2 regions of the Pseudonocardia xinjiangensis genome follow, and region 1 is predicted to be linked to the other one. Evidence: riboswitches for the same ligand, from Rfam matches in the RefSeq annotation. Region 1 holds a riboswitch; the other holds the start of a gene.
The links. A riboswitch is a leader RNA that binds a small molecule or an ion and turns the genes downstream of it on or off. The one in region 1 is predicted to bind S-adenosylmethionine.
Positions count from the first base shown of each region.

Region 1 (7,657 bases):
ACGGCCGGGCCAGCGGCGACACGCCACGATCGTGCCCAGCACTGATCGGGTACACCGGGACAGGACGGCCGAAAACGGTTCGCCCTGGTGAGGCGGGGGGTTCCCGGGTCCGAGGCCGGACGGACGGCGGCAGAGGGTACGGGTGCGTCGTCCGCGGACCCCGCGACGACGATACGGTCCACGGGTTACCCGCCTCCGGTCGTCGGGTCGCGAGCCCTGACCTGGAGGCGGAACGAGGTCGGGGCCGAGCGTGGAGAGCGAGGATCATGGATCAGGACGCCCCTGGGCACGTCGAGTTCGTGCACCGGAGCTGGCCTGCCGACCCGGAACAGCTGGTCATGATCCGACGTGAGCTGAGCAGCTGGCTCGCTCCGCTCGCGTTGACCGAGAACGAGGTCGCGGACGTCGTGCTCGCGGTGGACGAGGCGGCCGCCAACGCGGTGCGGCACGCCTACGGCCCCGACGAGTCCGGGGCGGTCGAGCTCACGCTGTGGACCGAGCCGGGCACGCTCAGCATCGAGGTGGTCGACCACGGGAGCTGGCGCCCGCCCGCCGGGGAGTCGGAGCAGGGGGGCCACGGCATTCCGCTGATGAACCGGATGTCGGAGTCGGTGCTCATCCACTTCGACGGCCGGGGGAGCCGGGTGCTGCTGCGCCACCGCATCCCCCAGGCCGAGGTGTCGGTGTCCCGGCCTCCCGAGCTGCGGGTCGCCGAGCCCGACGGCTCGGGGACCGCCGGATCGGCGAGGCATCGGCTCCCGGACGAATCGACCCCCTGAACCGGTGACGTGCCCGGCCGGGCGGGGTACTCCCGGCTCATGGCCGCCGATGAGCCCCGTCGTGATCGTTCCGACTACGAACGAGGTCTGCCGGGGTACCACGACCCCACCTCCGGGATGGGCGGTGCGGCGCCCGCCCGGAGCGCGCTGACGCTGCGGGCCGTGCTCGCGGTGTTCGGGCTCGTCTTCGCCGGAGGGGCGGCGTGGCTGGGTTTCGCCGCCGGGCTGCCGGTGCTGGGGTGGGTGATGGTCGTGGTGGCCGTCATCGCCCTCGGTGACCTCGCGGTGGTCCTGTACCGCAAGCGCCGGGGGGAGCCCGGTTGACGCCGGCCCTACCGGCGCCCGGCGAGCAGCGTGTCGTCGAGGCGGTGCAACAGCTCCTCGGGGGAGTCGAAGACGTCCTTCGCCCCGGCCTCGCGCAGCTCGGCGGCGGAGAATCCGCCGCTGCGCACGGCGTACCCCGGCGCGCCGAGCGCCTCGGCGGCGCGGAAGTCCCACACCGAGTCCCCGACCAGCACTCCGGCGGTCCCGTCCACGGCTCGCAGCGCTGCCTCCAGGAGGTCGGGCGCGGGCTTCGTGTGCTGCACGTCGGCCGAGCTGGTCCAGCCGTCGGCCAGCGACTTCCCGTCGAACAGGCCGAGGTAGTGCTCGACCTGATCCGGTTTGCCCGAGCTCGCCAGCACGATCCGGAAGCCACGTTCGCGGACCGCGCCCAGGAGCTCCGCCACCCCCGCGAAGGGCTGCACCTCGTCCAGCATCGGCGCGAACTCCTCGGCCCACGCGTCGCGCAGCTCGTCGCCGAGCCGGGCCTCCACGTCGTCGGACGTGACGGCGCCGACGAGCTGGTCGCCGCCCATGCCGATCGCCCGGTGCAGCTGCCAGACCGGCACGGTGATCCCGTGCCGGCGGAAGGCCCGGAACCAGGCGAGCGCGTGCTGGTAGTTGGTGTCGACGAGCGTGCCGTCGACGTCGAACACGGCGGTATCGAGATCCACGGGTGGCGGGTACCCGATGGCCCGGCGGCGGAAGCGCCGACGAGTGGGCGGGGTTGTCCGGTCAGCCCAGCGATGAGCTCGCGGCGCGCAGCTCGTCGAGGGCCTTCAGGAGGTAGGTGGCGAAGCCGTCCCCGGGCGCACGGTCGCCGTCGGACCATTCGGCGTACCCCCGCTTGAAGGCGAGGACGCCGAGCTCACTGGCGAGGGCGGCGGTCGGGTCGGGCACGCCGCGGGCGAGGAGGGCAGCGGTCATCGCGGCCGCGAGGCTGACGCTCTTGAGGGCGTCGCGCTCCTGAAGTTCGGCGCTGGCGGCGACGGCCGCCTTCAGCCGGGGGGCGATCTCCCGGCTCATCGGGCCCATCGCGGTCGATGCGCGCTCGAGACCGGCGGCGACCGCCTCGAGGGGGCCGGCGTCGGCGGGCGCCTCGGCGATGCCCTCGGCCAGCAGCCGGCTCAGGGTCTCCTGTCCGGCGACCAGCAGCTCGCGTTTGTCGGGGAAGTGCCGGAAGAAGGTGCTCTTGGTGACCCCGGCACGCTCGGCGATCTGTGCGACCGTGGTGGCGTCGTAGCCCTGCTCGGTGAACAGGTCGACCGCCGCCATGACGAGGCGTTCGCGTGCCCCCGGTTCCCACCGACCCATGGAGGCAGCATAGGTGATGGGACTGTGGTCCCATCATCCTGCTACGGTGATGGGACAAGTGTCCCATCACTTCGCGGGAGAGTCCATGAACGTCTTCATCACCGGCGGCACCGGTCTGATCGGATCCGCCGTCGTCGCCGAGCTTCTCGGCCACGGCCACACCGTCCTCGCACTCGCCCGCTCCGACGCCTCCGCGCAGGCCGCCTCGGCCGCCGGCGCCGAGGCGATTCGGGGAGGGCTGGCCGATCTCGACGTCCTGCGCGCCGGCGTCGCCCAGGCCGACGGCGTGATCCACCTGGCTTTCGCGAACGACTTCAGCAGCTCCCGAGCCCTCGCGAACGCCGTCGCCGAGGAAAGCGCCGCCCTCGCCACCCTCGGCGAGGCACTCGTCGGCAGCGGCCGTCCCTTCGTCGCCTGCTCGGGCACGCCCGCCGTGCCGGGCCGCGCCTCCACCGAGGCCGACCCGATTCCGACCGAGGGCCCGGTCGGTGGTCGCGGTCGTGCGGTCAGGGGAGTCCTGGGCCTGGCCGCGCGCGGGGTCCGGAGCTCAGCCGTCCGCCTGCCACGGACCGTCCACAACGAGGGCGCGGGCGGGTTTGCCGGTCTGTTGACCGGGATCGCGCGTCAGAACGGAGTGTCCGGCTACCCGGGCGACGGCGCCCAGCGCTGGCCGGCCGTGCACGCCCACGACGCCGCAGTCCTCTTCCGGCTCGCCCTGGAGCAGGCGGAAGCCGGCACCTCCTGGCATGCCGTGGGCGACGAGGGCGACCAGGTGCGTGACATCGCTGCCGTCATCGGCCGCCGGCTGGGCCTGCCCGTGGAGTCCGTGCCGGTGGAGACCTACGGCCCCCTCGGCGTCATCTTCGCGGCCGACCAGCCCTCGTCCAGCGCCCACACCCGGCAGGCGCTCGGCTGGGAGCCGAAGCACCCGAGCCTGCTGGAGGACCTGGAGAACATCCAGCCCTGACCGGCGGTCCGGGACACGGGTCCCCGACCCTGACCGCACTCACGTTCACGGGCGACTCGCGGACGGAAAGCGGGCGACTCGCGGGGTGGCGGGGTGTCAGGGGGCGGGGTGCGAGGTGAGGTAGCCGCCCATCCGCGTGAAGTACTCGGTGGCCGCGAGGTCCTGGCCGTCGTCGGTGCGGACCCGGTGGATCACCAGGCCCGGGTTGCGTCCGCGCCGCGCGTCGGCGCCCGACACCACCACGACCCCACCGGCACCGTCGCGGACGAAGATGCGTCCGGGCGTTCCGCCGTAGGGAGCGTCGGTGACGCCCGCGGCGAGCACCCGCAGCCGGGTGCTCCCGTGGAAGCAGTAGGCGTTGGGGTAGGGGTCCACCTGCGCGCGCACCAGGTTGGCGATGTCCCTCGCGGGCCAGCTCCAGTCGATCCGGTTGTCCTCGTCGCTGCGGCGGTGGAAGTAGCTCGCCCGGCTGCGGTCCTGCGGCTGCCAGTCGGTGCGCCCGGTGGCCAGCCGCTCCAGCCCGGCCACGGTGATCGGCCCGAACATGGCCAGGGTGCGTTCGAACAGGTCCACCACGGTGTCCTCGGCGCCGACCGGGGTGGCCCACTGCACGACGATGTCCCCGGCGTCGAAGTCGCCGTTCATCATGTGTGCGGTGACCCCGACCTCCGGCTCACCGTTGATCAGCGCCCAGTTCAGCGGCGCGAAGCCCGCGTAGGCGGGCAGCAACGCGTCGTGCACGTTGAGCGTGCCGAGCCGGGGGAGGGAGAACACGGCGGGCGAGAGCCACGTGCGCCAGTTGGCCACCACCATCGCGTCGGCGTGCGCGGCCCGCACCCGCTCGACGACCTCCTCGTCGTCGGCGCGGTTGCGCACCAGTACCGGGATGGCGTGCTTGGCGGCCAGCTCGGCCACGGAGTCGTTGAAGATCGTCTCGTACGGGTTGTCGCTCTCCGGGTGCGTGACGACCAGCGGGACGTCGTGCCCGGCCGCAAGCACCGCGTCCAACGTCCGGTGGCCCCACGTCATGTAGCCGAACACGACGACGCGCATCCAGCGCTCCCTCCCCGCGACAGGTGATCGGGAGGAGGATAACGGAAGGTTAGGTATGCCTGTCCAATGTTGCCGGTGGGCGACGGCCCGGCCTCACTCGGAGCTGCAGGCGGAGGCGCCCGTGCCGAGCACCAGGGTGCCGATGACGCCGAGCGGGTCGTGCTCGCGCGGGTCCGGGGTGGGCACCCACCGGCCGTCGACCACGCCGTAGGTCCAGCGGGCGCCCCGCGTCGTGAGCTGCGCCACCGCCGCCACCAGCCGGTCCACGTGCTCCTCCGTGGTGCTGATCCCGATGCTCGCGCGCAGCGCCTCACCGCTCTCCCCGCAGAGCTTGAGCAGCAGGGGGTGGGCGCAGAAGCGCCCGTCGCGGACGCCGATCCCGTGCTCGGCGGACAGGTAGGCGGCCACCAGCCCGGCGGGCCGGTCCGGGAGGGTGAAGCTGTGGACGGCGACCCGGTCGGTGCTGTCGGGCCAGATCCGCAGCGTCCGCAGGCCGGGCACCGTGGCCAGCCCTGCCTCGAGGCGGTCCGACAGGGCCTTCTCGTGCGCGTGGGCGGCCCCGTCGAGCAGCGGTGCGAGCTCGCGGCAGGCCTGCGCGAGCGCCGCCGCCCCGACCACGTTGGGAGTGCCGCCCTCGTGGCGGTGGGGCGCGGCCGCCCAGACCGTGCGGTCGATCCGTACCTCCCGCACCGCGCCGCCTCCCGCGAGGTACGGGGTGCCCTCGTCGAGCCAGTCGCGCCTGCCGACGATCGCGCCCGCGCCGTAGGGCGCGTAGAGCTTGTGGCCCGACAGCGCCACGTAGTCGATGCCGGTGGCCGCGAGGTCGACGCGCCGGTGCGGTGCGAGCTGGGCCGCGTCCACCACGACCCGGGCGCCCGCCCGGTGCGCGATGTCGACGAGCCGCTCCAGCGGCAGCGTCTCACCGGTCACGTTGGAGGCTCCGGTGACGGCCAGCAGCGCCACCGGTGCCGACGCCAGTGCGGCCTCGAGGTCGGCGAGGGTCTGCTCCACCGTCTCGGCGACCCGCAGCACGCGGTGGGCACCCGCCTGCCACGGCAGCTGGTTCGCGTGGTGCTCCACGTCCAGGCAGAGGACCGGGCCCGGGACGCAGCCGGCGAGCAGGTTCAGCGCGTCGGTGGTGTTGCGTGTGAACACCACCACGTCGTCGCTGCGCGCCCCGACGAACTCGCCGACGGTGACGCGCGCCGACTCCAGCAGCGCGGTGCTCACCTGGGACGCGTAACCGGCGCCGCGGTGCACCGACGCGTAGTACGGCAACAGCTCGGCGACGTGGGCGGCCACGGACTGCAGTGCCGGCGCGCTGGCGGCGAGGTCGAGGTTCGCGTAGGCGATGCTCCCCCCGGTGACCAGCGGCACCTCGAGGTCGGCGCCCACCACGCCGGGCAGGTCGGCGGCGCGGGCGGCAGCGGAACGGGCGAGTACGAGCGTCACAGCGGTCTCCTGGGAAGGGGACCCGCACCGGATGCGGATCCGCGCTTGCCACCGGGCACCCCGCCCGACGGCCTGGTCGTCACCCGGAGCACCCCGCCGCGGAGGAGGGTTGCCGGCCAGCGAGCCGGGGCTTGACGCTGGCGCTCATGACCTGGTGTGGACGTTACGACGGCCGCCGAGCGATCGTCAAGTTGCCCCTCCCGGCAGCCCGCCGCCGCCGTCGGCGCCACCGATCGAGGGCGGCAACGCGGTCACCCAGAGGTCGCCGGATCGACACGGTCGTCCGAGCTCTTCGCGAGACAACCTGCAGCTTCCGTCCGGAGCCGCTTCCACAAGGCTCTGACGTGCGAGGACTCCGTGGTGACCGATCCGATCGCCACCCGGATGGCGTAGCGTCCGTCGACGACGATGTGGGTGAGAAAGGCGGTGCCCGAGGCGTTGACGCGCTCGAGCACCGTGCGGGTCGCGTTGTCGTCGGCCTCCGGTCCGGCGCCGGTGACGACCCGCAGGCACACCAGGGAGAGCGATGGTTCCGCGGCGAGGGTGAAACCGGGGTCGGCGCGCACCAGACCGGCCAGCTCGTCGGCGAGCGCCACATGGGAGCGGATGTGCTCACGCAGCCCCGAGAGCCCGTGGCCGTGCACGACGGCCCACAGCTTAAGCGCACGGAACCGGCGCCCGAGCGGCACCTGCCAGTCCCGGTAGTCCACGACCGCGCCGGACTGGGTCGCCGCGTTGCGCAGGTACTCCGGGGTGATCGAGAGTGCGGCCGGGAGAACAGCGGCGTCACGCACCCACAGCAGCGAGGCGTCGAACGCCGTGAGCAGCCACTTGTGGGCGTCGGTGCAGAACGAGTCGACGAGCTCGACGCCGTCGAGCAGGTGGCGGTGCTCGGGACACAGCGCCGCCACGCCCGCCCATGCGCCGTCGACGTGCACCCAGGCCCCGTGCTCGGCGGCGGCACGCGCGATCTCCCGCACGGGGTCGACCGCGCCCGTGCCCGTGGTGCCGACCGTGGCGCAGACCAGCACCGGTCGGAGCCCGGCGTCGGCGTCGGCGCGCAACGCGTCGGCCAGCGCGGTGGGCGACATCGCGAGCGAGCGGGGGGAGGGCTCGACGATCCGCAGCGCCCGCGCCCCGAGCCCGGCCACACGCACGGCCTTGGCGAGCGAGGAGTGCGTCTCAGCGGTGACGTACACCCGCTCGGTGCCGTCGACGCCCCGCTCCTGCCACTCGGGGGAGCTGCGGTTCAGGGCGGCCAGCAGCGCCACCAGCGCGGCGGAGGACGCCGAGTCCTGGATCGAGCCGCCTCCGCCTCCCGTGAAGGCGAACGCCGGGCCCAACCCGAGCGCAGCGGCCAGCCCGTCCAGCAGTACCTGCTCGACCTCGGTGGCCGCCGGCGACGTCGTCCACAGCATCCCCTGTGCGCCGAGGCCACCCGAGAGCATGTCGCCGAGCAGCGAGTGCAGCGACGCGTTGGCCGGGAAGTAGCCGAAGAAGCCGGGATGCTGCCAGTGCGTGCTCGCCGGCACCACCACCCGGTCGACCTCGTCCAGAAGGGCCGTCAGCGGCCGCGGCTCCTCCGGCAGCCCGGGCGACAGCAGCGTTGCCGACAGCTGCTCGCGCACCCACCCGGGCTCGACGTCGGGTCGCACGGGCAGGTCTGCGAGGCCTGCCCGGTACTGCGCGATCCAGTCGACGACCGCGTAGCCGAGCCTGCGGAACTCCTCGGGATCGAGGTCGGACATCAGAAGCGCTCCCGCATCCATCC
Region 1 covers NZ_CP192009.1:4,302,871-4,310,527, reverse strand. Annotated here, with positions in the region: gene ACQPZA_RS20320 (ATP-binding protein) at 267-779, shown strand; gene ACQPZA_RS20315 (DUF6343 family protein) at 819-1,103, shown strand; gene ACQPZA_RS20310 (HAD family hydrolase) at 1,112-1,774, opposite strand; gene ACQPZA_RS20305 (TetR/AcrR family transcriptional regulator) at 1,836-2,414, opposite strand; gene ACQPZA_RS20300 (SDR family oxidoreductase) at 2,500-3,381, shown strand; gene ACQPZA_RS20295 (methionyl-tRNA formyltransferase) at 3,478-4,434, opposite strand; gene ACQPZA_RS20290 (aminotransferase class V-fold PLP-dependent enzyme) at 4,528-5,886, opposite strand; SAM riboswitch class IV at 5,923-6,038, opposite strand; gene ACQPZA_RS20285 (pyridoxal phosphate-dependent decarboxylase family protein) at 6,138-7,634, opposite strand; gene ACQPZA_RS20280 (alpha/beta hydrolase family protein) at 7,634-7,657, opposite strand, start outside.

Region 2 (7,657 bases), 1.7 Mb from region 1:
ACGCGATGCGGCCGCCGCCACCCGCTTCGTCGGCGCCGCGCAGACCGCGCAGACCGCCGCCCGGCTCTGGGCCGCCGCGCACGGCCTGCCCGAAGGCGGGACCGCGGCCATCGAGGAGTGCTCGATCATCGGAGCGGCGTACTCCTTGAAGCAGCCGGCGCCCGAGCACCTGGAGATGCTCGTCGCGCTCGAGCCGATGACCAACTTCACCGAGGACCGCATCATGCTCGCCATCGCCACGGCACGTTGCCTGCTCGCAGCGGGCGGTCCGGGCGACGCGGCGGCGGCACTCGCCCCGCTGCACCACGAGCTGCGCAAGTCCACCCCGGACGCCGTGCTCGCTCTCGCGCTGCACCGGGAGTTCGCGAGGATGGACGAGCTCGCCCACGGTGCACCGCGGCGCTCCGACGCGCTCGCGAGCTACGCCGAGGCGCTGGAGGCCGAGCTGTGGGCCCTGCGCGAGGCGCGCCTCACCGCGCTGCGCAGCCACTCCGAGCACCACCGGTTGGCCCGCGAGCACGGCGCGGTGGCCGCCCAGGCCCTGCAGGACCCGCTCACCGGGCTGCCGAACCGGCGGGCGCTGGACATGCGGCTCGTCGAGGCCACCACCACGCCGGCACTCCAGCCGTGTGCCGTCGCCCTGATCGACCTCGACCGGTTCAAGGACGTCAACGACGCCCGCTCCCACGCCGCGGGCGACGCCGTGCTGCGCGAGGTCGCCATGTGCCTGCGCACCATCCTGCGTTCCCAGGACCTCGTGGCCCGCTACGGCGGCGACGAGTTCGTCGTGGTCATGCCGGCCACGCCGCTGCCCGAGGCGCGGGCGGCGCTGCAGCGGGCCACCGACGCCGTGGCCGCACTGCCCGCCGATGTCGCCGCCGGCGTCACCATGTCGGTCGGGGTGGTCCGCGCCCCGCTCGACGGCGAGCCCGAGGTGGCGCTCGCCGCCGCGGACGCCGCCATGTACCGGGCCAAGCACTCCGGTGGCAACACCGTGGTCACCGGCGCCGTTCACGCCGGCCGCGTCATGTCCACAGTGCCGTCGAGCGCGGCCACCGTTCCGCCCGAGTAGCTGCCGTCACCGGCGGCACGCCGATGTCACGGGGCCGGGGTCACTGGGAGTCCAGGAACCGGGCCAGCACCGCCGCGCCCCGATCGGGATCCTGGGTCATCCACCAGTGCCCGAGCCCGTCGAGCACCTCCTCACGAGCACCCGCCCGCACCGCGGCACGGTGGCGTTGCTCGACCGTGCCCACGAAATGATCCTCGGTGGCCACCACCGAGAGCCCCGGGCGGGCCGCCGCAGCCTCCAGCCCGGCCCCGAGCTCCGCCAGCACCGGCTGCGCCGCCGAGCGGTACAGCGCGAGGATGCACTCCCCCATCGTCGCGTCGAAAGCAGGCGCGATGCGCTCGGCGACCTCAACAGCCATGCCGCGCTCGGCCAGGTTCGCCACCACCTTCTCCACCGGGATGTCCAACCGCTCCTCGATCGCCGCCTCACCCACCCCGGGGGTCTGCCAGTCCTGCGCCAGGTCGTGCCACACGTAGTCCGGATCGAAGATCCCCACGACATCGGAGCACCAGCTGCGCAGCAGGTCGGGCCGGGTCATCGCGACGTTGAGCACGTGCCCACCGCCCCAGTCGTGACCCACCAGGTCGACCGGGCGCCCGATGGCCTCCAGCTCGGCCACCAGCCAGTCGCGGTACTCCTCGACCGTCGCGGTCCAGCCCGGCGGCACCGGGGCCCCGAACCCCGGCGGCGAGAGCCGCACCTGGTCGGCGTGGCCGAGCGCGGACAGCCGCTCGCTCAGCGGCTCCCACAACGCCTCGGTCTCCGGATTGCCGTGCACCAGAACCACCGTCATGCGATCACCCTAGGCCGACCGCGGGAGCTGCCCGGCCGGGCCGATTTCCGGCGGCCCCCGCCGGGCTGTAACATGGACCGCTGAGCGCCCGGCGTGAACGCAGGATCCCCCGCCGCCGGTGCGGACCGGAACAAGGCGAAGAAGAACTCGAGGCATTCGCGTGGCCAACATCAAGTCCCAGATCAAGCGGGTCAAGACCAACGAGAAGCGCCGCCAGCGCAACAAGTCGGTCAAGTCCGCCGTTCGCACCGCCGTGCGGCGTTTCCGCGAGGCTGCGGAGGCCGGCGACACCGAGAAGGCCACCGAGCTGCAGCGGGCCGCAGCCCGTGCGCTCGACAAGGCGGCCAGCAAGGGCGTCATCCACAAGAACCAGGCCGCCAACCGCAAGTCGTCGCTGTCCAAGCGCGTCGACGCGCTCTGACGAGGCGCCAGCTCCAGCTCACAACGGCGCTGCCCCCCGGGGGCGGCGCCGTTGTGCTGTGTCATCGCCACAGCGCCGACCCTCCGGTTGCGCTCAGCGTGACTCGCGCGCCGCGCAGATCCGCAGCACCGCGCGTTCCAGCGCGTACCCCGCGTCGGCCGCCGCCCCCTTGACGTCGGCGTTCACCTCGGCCGCCGCGTCGAACGCGACCGCGAGCGACTCGGGCTGCCACGCCCGTACCTGGGCCTGAGCTTTGCGCACCTTCCACGGCGGCATGCCCAGCGTGCCCGCGAGCCGATTGGGGTCGCCCCGGCCGGCCGCACCCACCCTGGCCAGGGTGCGCACCCCGTCGGCCAGCGCGTCGGCCACGAGAACGGGCGCCACCCCCAGCACGAGCGCCCAGCGCAACGCCTCCAGCGCCCCCGCCCGGTCGCCGGCCATCACCTTGTCGGCCACCGCGAAACCGGACGCCTCCGCGCGGCCCCGGTGGTAGCGGCGCACGGCCTGCTCGTCGACGGTGCCGCCGGTGTCGGCCACGAGCTGGCCCGCCGCGGCAGCGAGCTCCCGCAGGTCGGACCCGACCGCCTCGATCAGGACGCCCACCGCGGCGGGGGCGATCCGCCCACCGGCGCGTCGCACCTCGGAGCGCACGAAGTCGGACCGCTCCTCGGAGCGGGTGATCCGGTTGCACGTGGTGACGACGGCGCCACCCTTGCGCAGCGCGTCGGCCAGCGCCTTGTTGCGGGCGCCCCCCGCGTGGAGCACGACCAGGACGATGCCATCGGCCGGATCGGCCGACTGCTCGACGATCGCCGTGGCGAGCTCCTTGCCCACCTCGTGGGCGGCCTGCAGGACGATGACCCGGCCCTCGGCGAACAGCGACGGGCTCAGGTTGTCGGCCAGGTCGACCGGGGTGAGGTCGGCGGCCCGGTAACGCCGCAGCTCGGCGCCGGGCTCACCCGCCCGCACCTCCGCGACGACCTGCTCGACCGCCCGCTCCACCAGCAGCTCCTCCTCGCCGAGGATGAGGCGCAACGGCGCGGGCGGAGGGGGCGCGGACATGCCGTCCATGCTTGCGCACGCCACCGACATCGCGTGACCCGGCTCCCAGAATCCGGACAGGACTTGGGTCCGCAGTGGATCGTGACGTAACGTGTCTGACATCTGACGGCTGCTCGACCAGCCGCGGAACAACTTCACATGGCTCATCCAGAGGGGCAGAGGGAACGGCCCGGCGAAGCCCCGGCAACCGGCGATGCGCGTCCGCGCTCGATCACGGTGCCAATTCCGACCCGCATGGTGCGGGGAAGATGAGGAGATCTTTCGATGACCCTGACTGCCTCCACGCGTCCCGACGGCGGATCCACCGCCGCCTACGACCTCGGGCCCGCGCGCGCCCTGTCCTGTCGGGAGTGCGGCCACCAGATTCCGCTCGCGGCCGAGTTCGCCTGCCCCCAGTGCTTCGGCCCGCTCGAGGTCGCCTACGACTTCGGCACGGTGACCCGTGAGTCCATCGAGGCCGGCCCCAAGTCGATCTGGCGCTACCGGCAGCTGTTGCCCGTGCCGTCCACCGTGCAGGAGCACCCCAACACCGAGCCCGGTCTCACCCGCCTGATCAAGGCTGACCGGCTGGGCGCCGCGCTGGGGCTGCGCAACCTCTGGGTGAAGGACGACACCGGCAACCCGACCCACTCCTTCAAGGACCGCGTGGTCGCGGTGGCGCTCGCCGCCGCGCGCGAGCTCGGGTTCTCGGTGCTCGCCTGCCCGTCCACGGGCAACCTCGCCAACGCCGTGGCCGCCGCAGCGGCCCGCGCCGGGTGGGACTCGGTCGTGCTCATCCCGTCCTCGCTCGAGCAGGCGAAGGTGCTCACCACCGCCGTCTACGACGGCACCCTGCTCGCCGTCGACGGCAACTACGACGACGTCAACCGGCTGGCCACCGAGCTCGCCGCCGAGCACGAGGACTGGGCGTTCGTCAACGTCAACGTGCGGCCGTACTACGCCGAGGGCTCCAAGACCCTGGGCTACGAGGTGGCCGAGCAGCTCGGCTGGCGGCTGCCGGAGCAGATCGTGGTGCCCGTGGCGTCGGGGTCCCAGCTGACCAAGGTGGACAAGGGCTTCACCGAGCTCGGCAAGCTGGGCCTGGTGGAGCCCACGCCCTACCGCGTGTTCGGGGCGCAGGCCACCGGCTGCTCCCCCGTGGCCAAGGCGTTCGAGGACGGCCACGACGTGGTGCAGCCGGTGCGCCCGGACACGATCGCCCGCTCGCTCGCGATCGGCAACCCGGCCGACGGCCCCTACGTCCTCGACGCGGTGCGCCGCACCGGGGGTGCGGTGGCGCACGTCAGCGACGCCGAGGTGGTCGACGGCATCCGGCTGCTCGCCCGCACCGAGGGGGTCTTCGCCGAGACCGCGGGCGGGGTCACGGTGGCCACCGCGAAGAAGCTCGTGGAGTCGGGCAAGCTCGACCCGGACGCCGAGACCGTGCTGCTGATCACCGGCGACGGCCTCAAGACCCTCGACGCGGTCGCCGGCCAGATCGGCCCGTCGGCCACGGTGCCCTCCACCAGCAAGGCCGTGCGCGAGGCGCTGGCGGCGCGCGGGCTCTGAGCCGGGGCGGCCCCCGGCGCGGTCACGAGGCGCTGGGGGCGGCAACCTCGGGTTGCGCGTCCCGGATCGTGTGCCAGATCGCGCGCCTGCGCTGCTGTTCGGCCGGGTCGGCCACGGGCGCCGAGGCGAGGAGCCGTTGGGTGTAGCGGTGGCGCGGCGCCTGCAGCACCTGGGCGGTGCTCCCCTGCTCGACGATCCGCCCGCGGTGCATGACGCCGACCCGGGCCGCGAGCGCGCCGATCACGGCGAGGTCGTGCGAGATGAACAGGCAGGCGAACCTCAGCTGTGCCTGCAGGTCCCGGAACAGGTCGAGGATCCGGGCCTGCACGGAGACGTCCAGGGAGCTGGTCGGTTCGTCGGCGATCAGGAGGTCGGGGTTCAGGGCGATGGCTCTGGCGATGCCGACCCGTTGACGTTTGCCCCCGGAGAGCTCGTGCGGGAACCGGTCGCGTGTGGAGGTCGGGAGCTGCGCGGCGTCGAGCAGGTCGTCCACCCGGCGGCTCAGGTCGCTGCCGTGCAGGCGGGTGTGCAGGCGCAGCGGCTCGGCCACGCTGGCGCCGATGGTGGCCCGGGGGTTCAACGACGACGCGGGGTCCTGGAAGACCATGCCGATCCGGCCACGGGCGCGCCGCAGGGCCTTGCCGCGCAGCGCGGCGAGGTCGTCGCCGGAGAGCCGGATCGCGCCCCACTCTGGTCGCACCAGGCCGGTGATGGCCGCGGCGATCGTGCTCTTGCCCGAACCCGACTCACCGACGAGCCCGTACACCTCTCCGGCGGCGACGTGCAGACTCACCCCCTCCACGGCCGGGACGTCGAACCGCCCGCGGTAGGTCACCCGCAGGTCCTCCACGGTCAGGATGCCGGCGCCGTCGACACGGATGCCGGGCTGCTCCGGCGCGGGGACCGGCGGGGCGGCGGGCAGGGACACCACGGCGTCGAGCAGTTGGCGCGTGTACTCCTCACGGGGTGCGGCGAACAGCTGCGCGACGCTCGCCTCCTCCACCACCCGGCCCGCCCGCATCACGACGACCCGGTCGGCGAGGTCGGCGACCACCCCCATGTCGTGGGTGATGAGCAGGATCCCGATGCCGAGCCGGTCACGCAGGTCGCGCAGGAGGTCGAGGATCTCGGCCTGCACGGTCACGTCGAGCGCGGTGGTGGGCTCGTCGGCGATGAGCAGGGCGGGCTCGTTGGCGATCGCGATGGCGATCACCACCCGTTGCAGTTGACCGCCGGACAGCTCGTGGGGGTAGGAGCGGGCCTTGCGCTGCGGGTCGGGTAGCCCGACCAGCGCCAGGAGCTCGAGCATGCGCTGCCGGGCCGCCGCCCGCGTCAGCGAACGATGGGTCGTGATCGCCTCGAGCACCTGGGCACCGATGGTCAGCACCGGGTTGAGCGCGCTCATCGGCTCCTGGAAGACGAAGCCGACCTCGTTGCCACGCACAGCACGCAGCTCCTCCGCGTCGAGGGCGATCAGCTCCCGCCCGCGCAGCAGCGCCGAGCCGGACACCGTGGCGGTGCCCGGGAGCAGCCCCAGCAGCGACATCGCCGTGACCGTCTTCCCCGAGCCCGACTCGCCGACGACGGCCACCACCTCGCCGGTTCCCACCGAGTAGCTGACCTCCGTCACGGCGGCGGTCGACCGGCCGGCGGCGCCGAAGGACACCGAGATGTCCCGCACCTCCAGCAAGGCAGGCGCGGTCACGGCGTGATGCCCACCTTGAGGTAGTTGGGATAGGCGGGGAAGGCCGCCACGAAGAAGTCGCCGACCTTCGAGCCGCGCAGGAACGAGTTGCGCGTGTAGATCAGCGGCACGACGGGGCTGTCCTGCATGATCCGCCGGTCCACCGCGGCCCACTTGCGTCCGGCCTCGACCGGGTCCACCGTGGCCTGCGCGTCGGCGATCAACGCGTCCACCTCGGCGTTGGAGTACCGGGAGATGTTGTAGCCGCCGTTGCCGATCTCGCCGGACGCGAAGAGCGGCTGGATGTTGCCGTTCGGGCTCGGGAAGTCGGGCTGCCAGCTGAAGTAGGCCAGGTCGTAGTTCGCCTGTGCGCCCGTCACCTCCGCGGTGAAGGCGTCGGAGTCGAGCGGCCGGATCGACACCTGGATGCCCGCCCTGGCGAGTGCCGCCCCGACCGCCTGTGCCCTGTCCGCCCCACCGTTGGAGGTGCTCACCAGCAGGCTCAGGCCGGGCAGGCCGTCGGGATGGCCGGCGGCCGCGAGCATCTGCTTGGCCTTCTCCGGGTCGCCGGCCGGTTGCGTGGGGTAGAGGTCGTAGGTCTCCCGGCCGGCGATGCCGGGGGTGATGAGGGTGGTGGCGACCTCCCCGGCGAGCGCCGCCGAGCCTGCGGCAGCCACCTGGAAGGCGCTTCGGTCCACCGCGTACTGGAACGCCGTGCGCACCGCGGGATCGGCCAGCGGGCCCTTCTGGGTGTTCATGACCAGCATGGCCAGCGCGCCGGCGTCGGAGGTGACCACCCGCTGCTTGACGGCGGGGTTGCCCTCCAGCTGGGCCAGGGTGGCCGCTGCGACGAACGAGGCCCCGAAGGCGAAGCGGTCGTCACCGCTGTCGGCGGCGAGTCGCTGGGAGATCACCGTCCGGTCCTGGGAGAACTGGAAGACGACCTGGTCGGGCAGGCCGGTGCGGACCTGGTCGGTCGCCTTGTCCCAGTTCGGGTTGCGCACCAGGGTGGCTCCCACGCCCTGCTGGTAGGACTGCACCTGGTACGGGCCGGAGCCGACGGGGTGTTCGCCGTAG
Region 2 covers NZ_CP192009.1:5,969,171-5,976,827, forward strand. Annotated here, with positions in the region: gene ACQPZA_RS28080 (diguanylate cyclase) at 1-1,072, shown strand, start outside; gene ACQPZA_RS28085 (alpha/beta fold hydrolase) at 1,113-1,865, opposite strand; gene rpsT (30S ribosomal protein S20) at 2,026-2,286, shown strand; gene holA (DNA polymerase III subunit delta) at 2,380-3,348, opposite strand; SAM riboswitch class I at 3,489-3,603, shown strand; gene thrC (threonine synthase) at 3,613-4,896, shown strand; gene ACQPZA_RS28105 (dipeptide ABC transporter ATP-binding protein) at 4,919-6,601, opposite strand; gene ACQPZA_RS28110 (ABC transporter substrate-binding protein) at 6,598-7,657, opposite strand, start outside.
Region 2: it holds a riboswitch for S-adenosylmethionine, as region 1 does, so the genes downstream of both, thrC (threonine synthase) here and ACQPZA_RS20290 (aminotransferase class V-fold PLP-dependent enzyme) in region 1, are expected to answer to the same signal.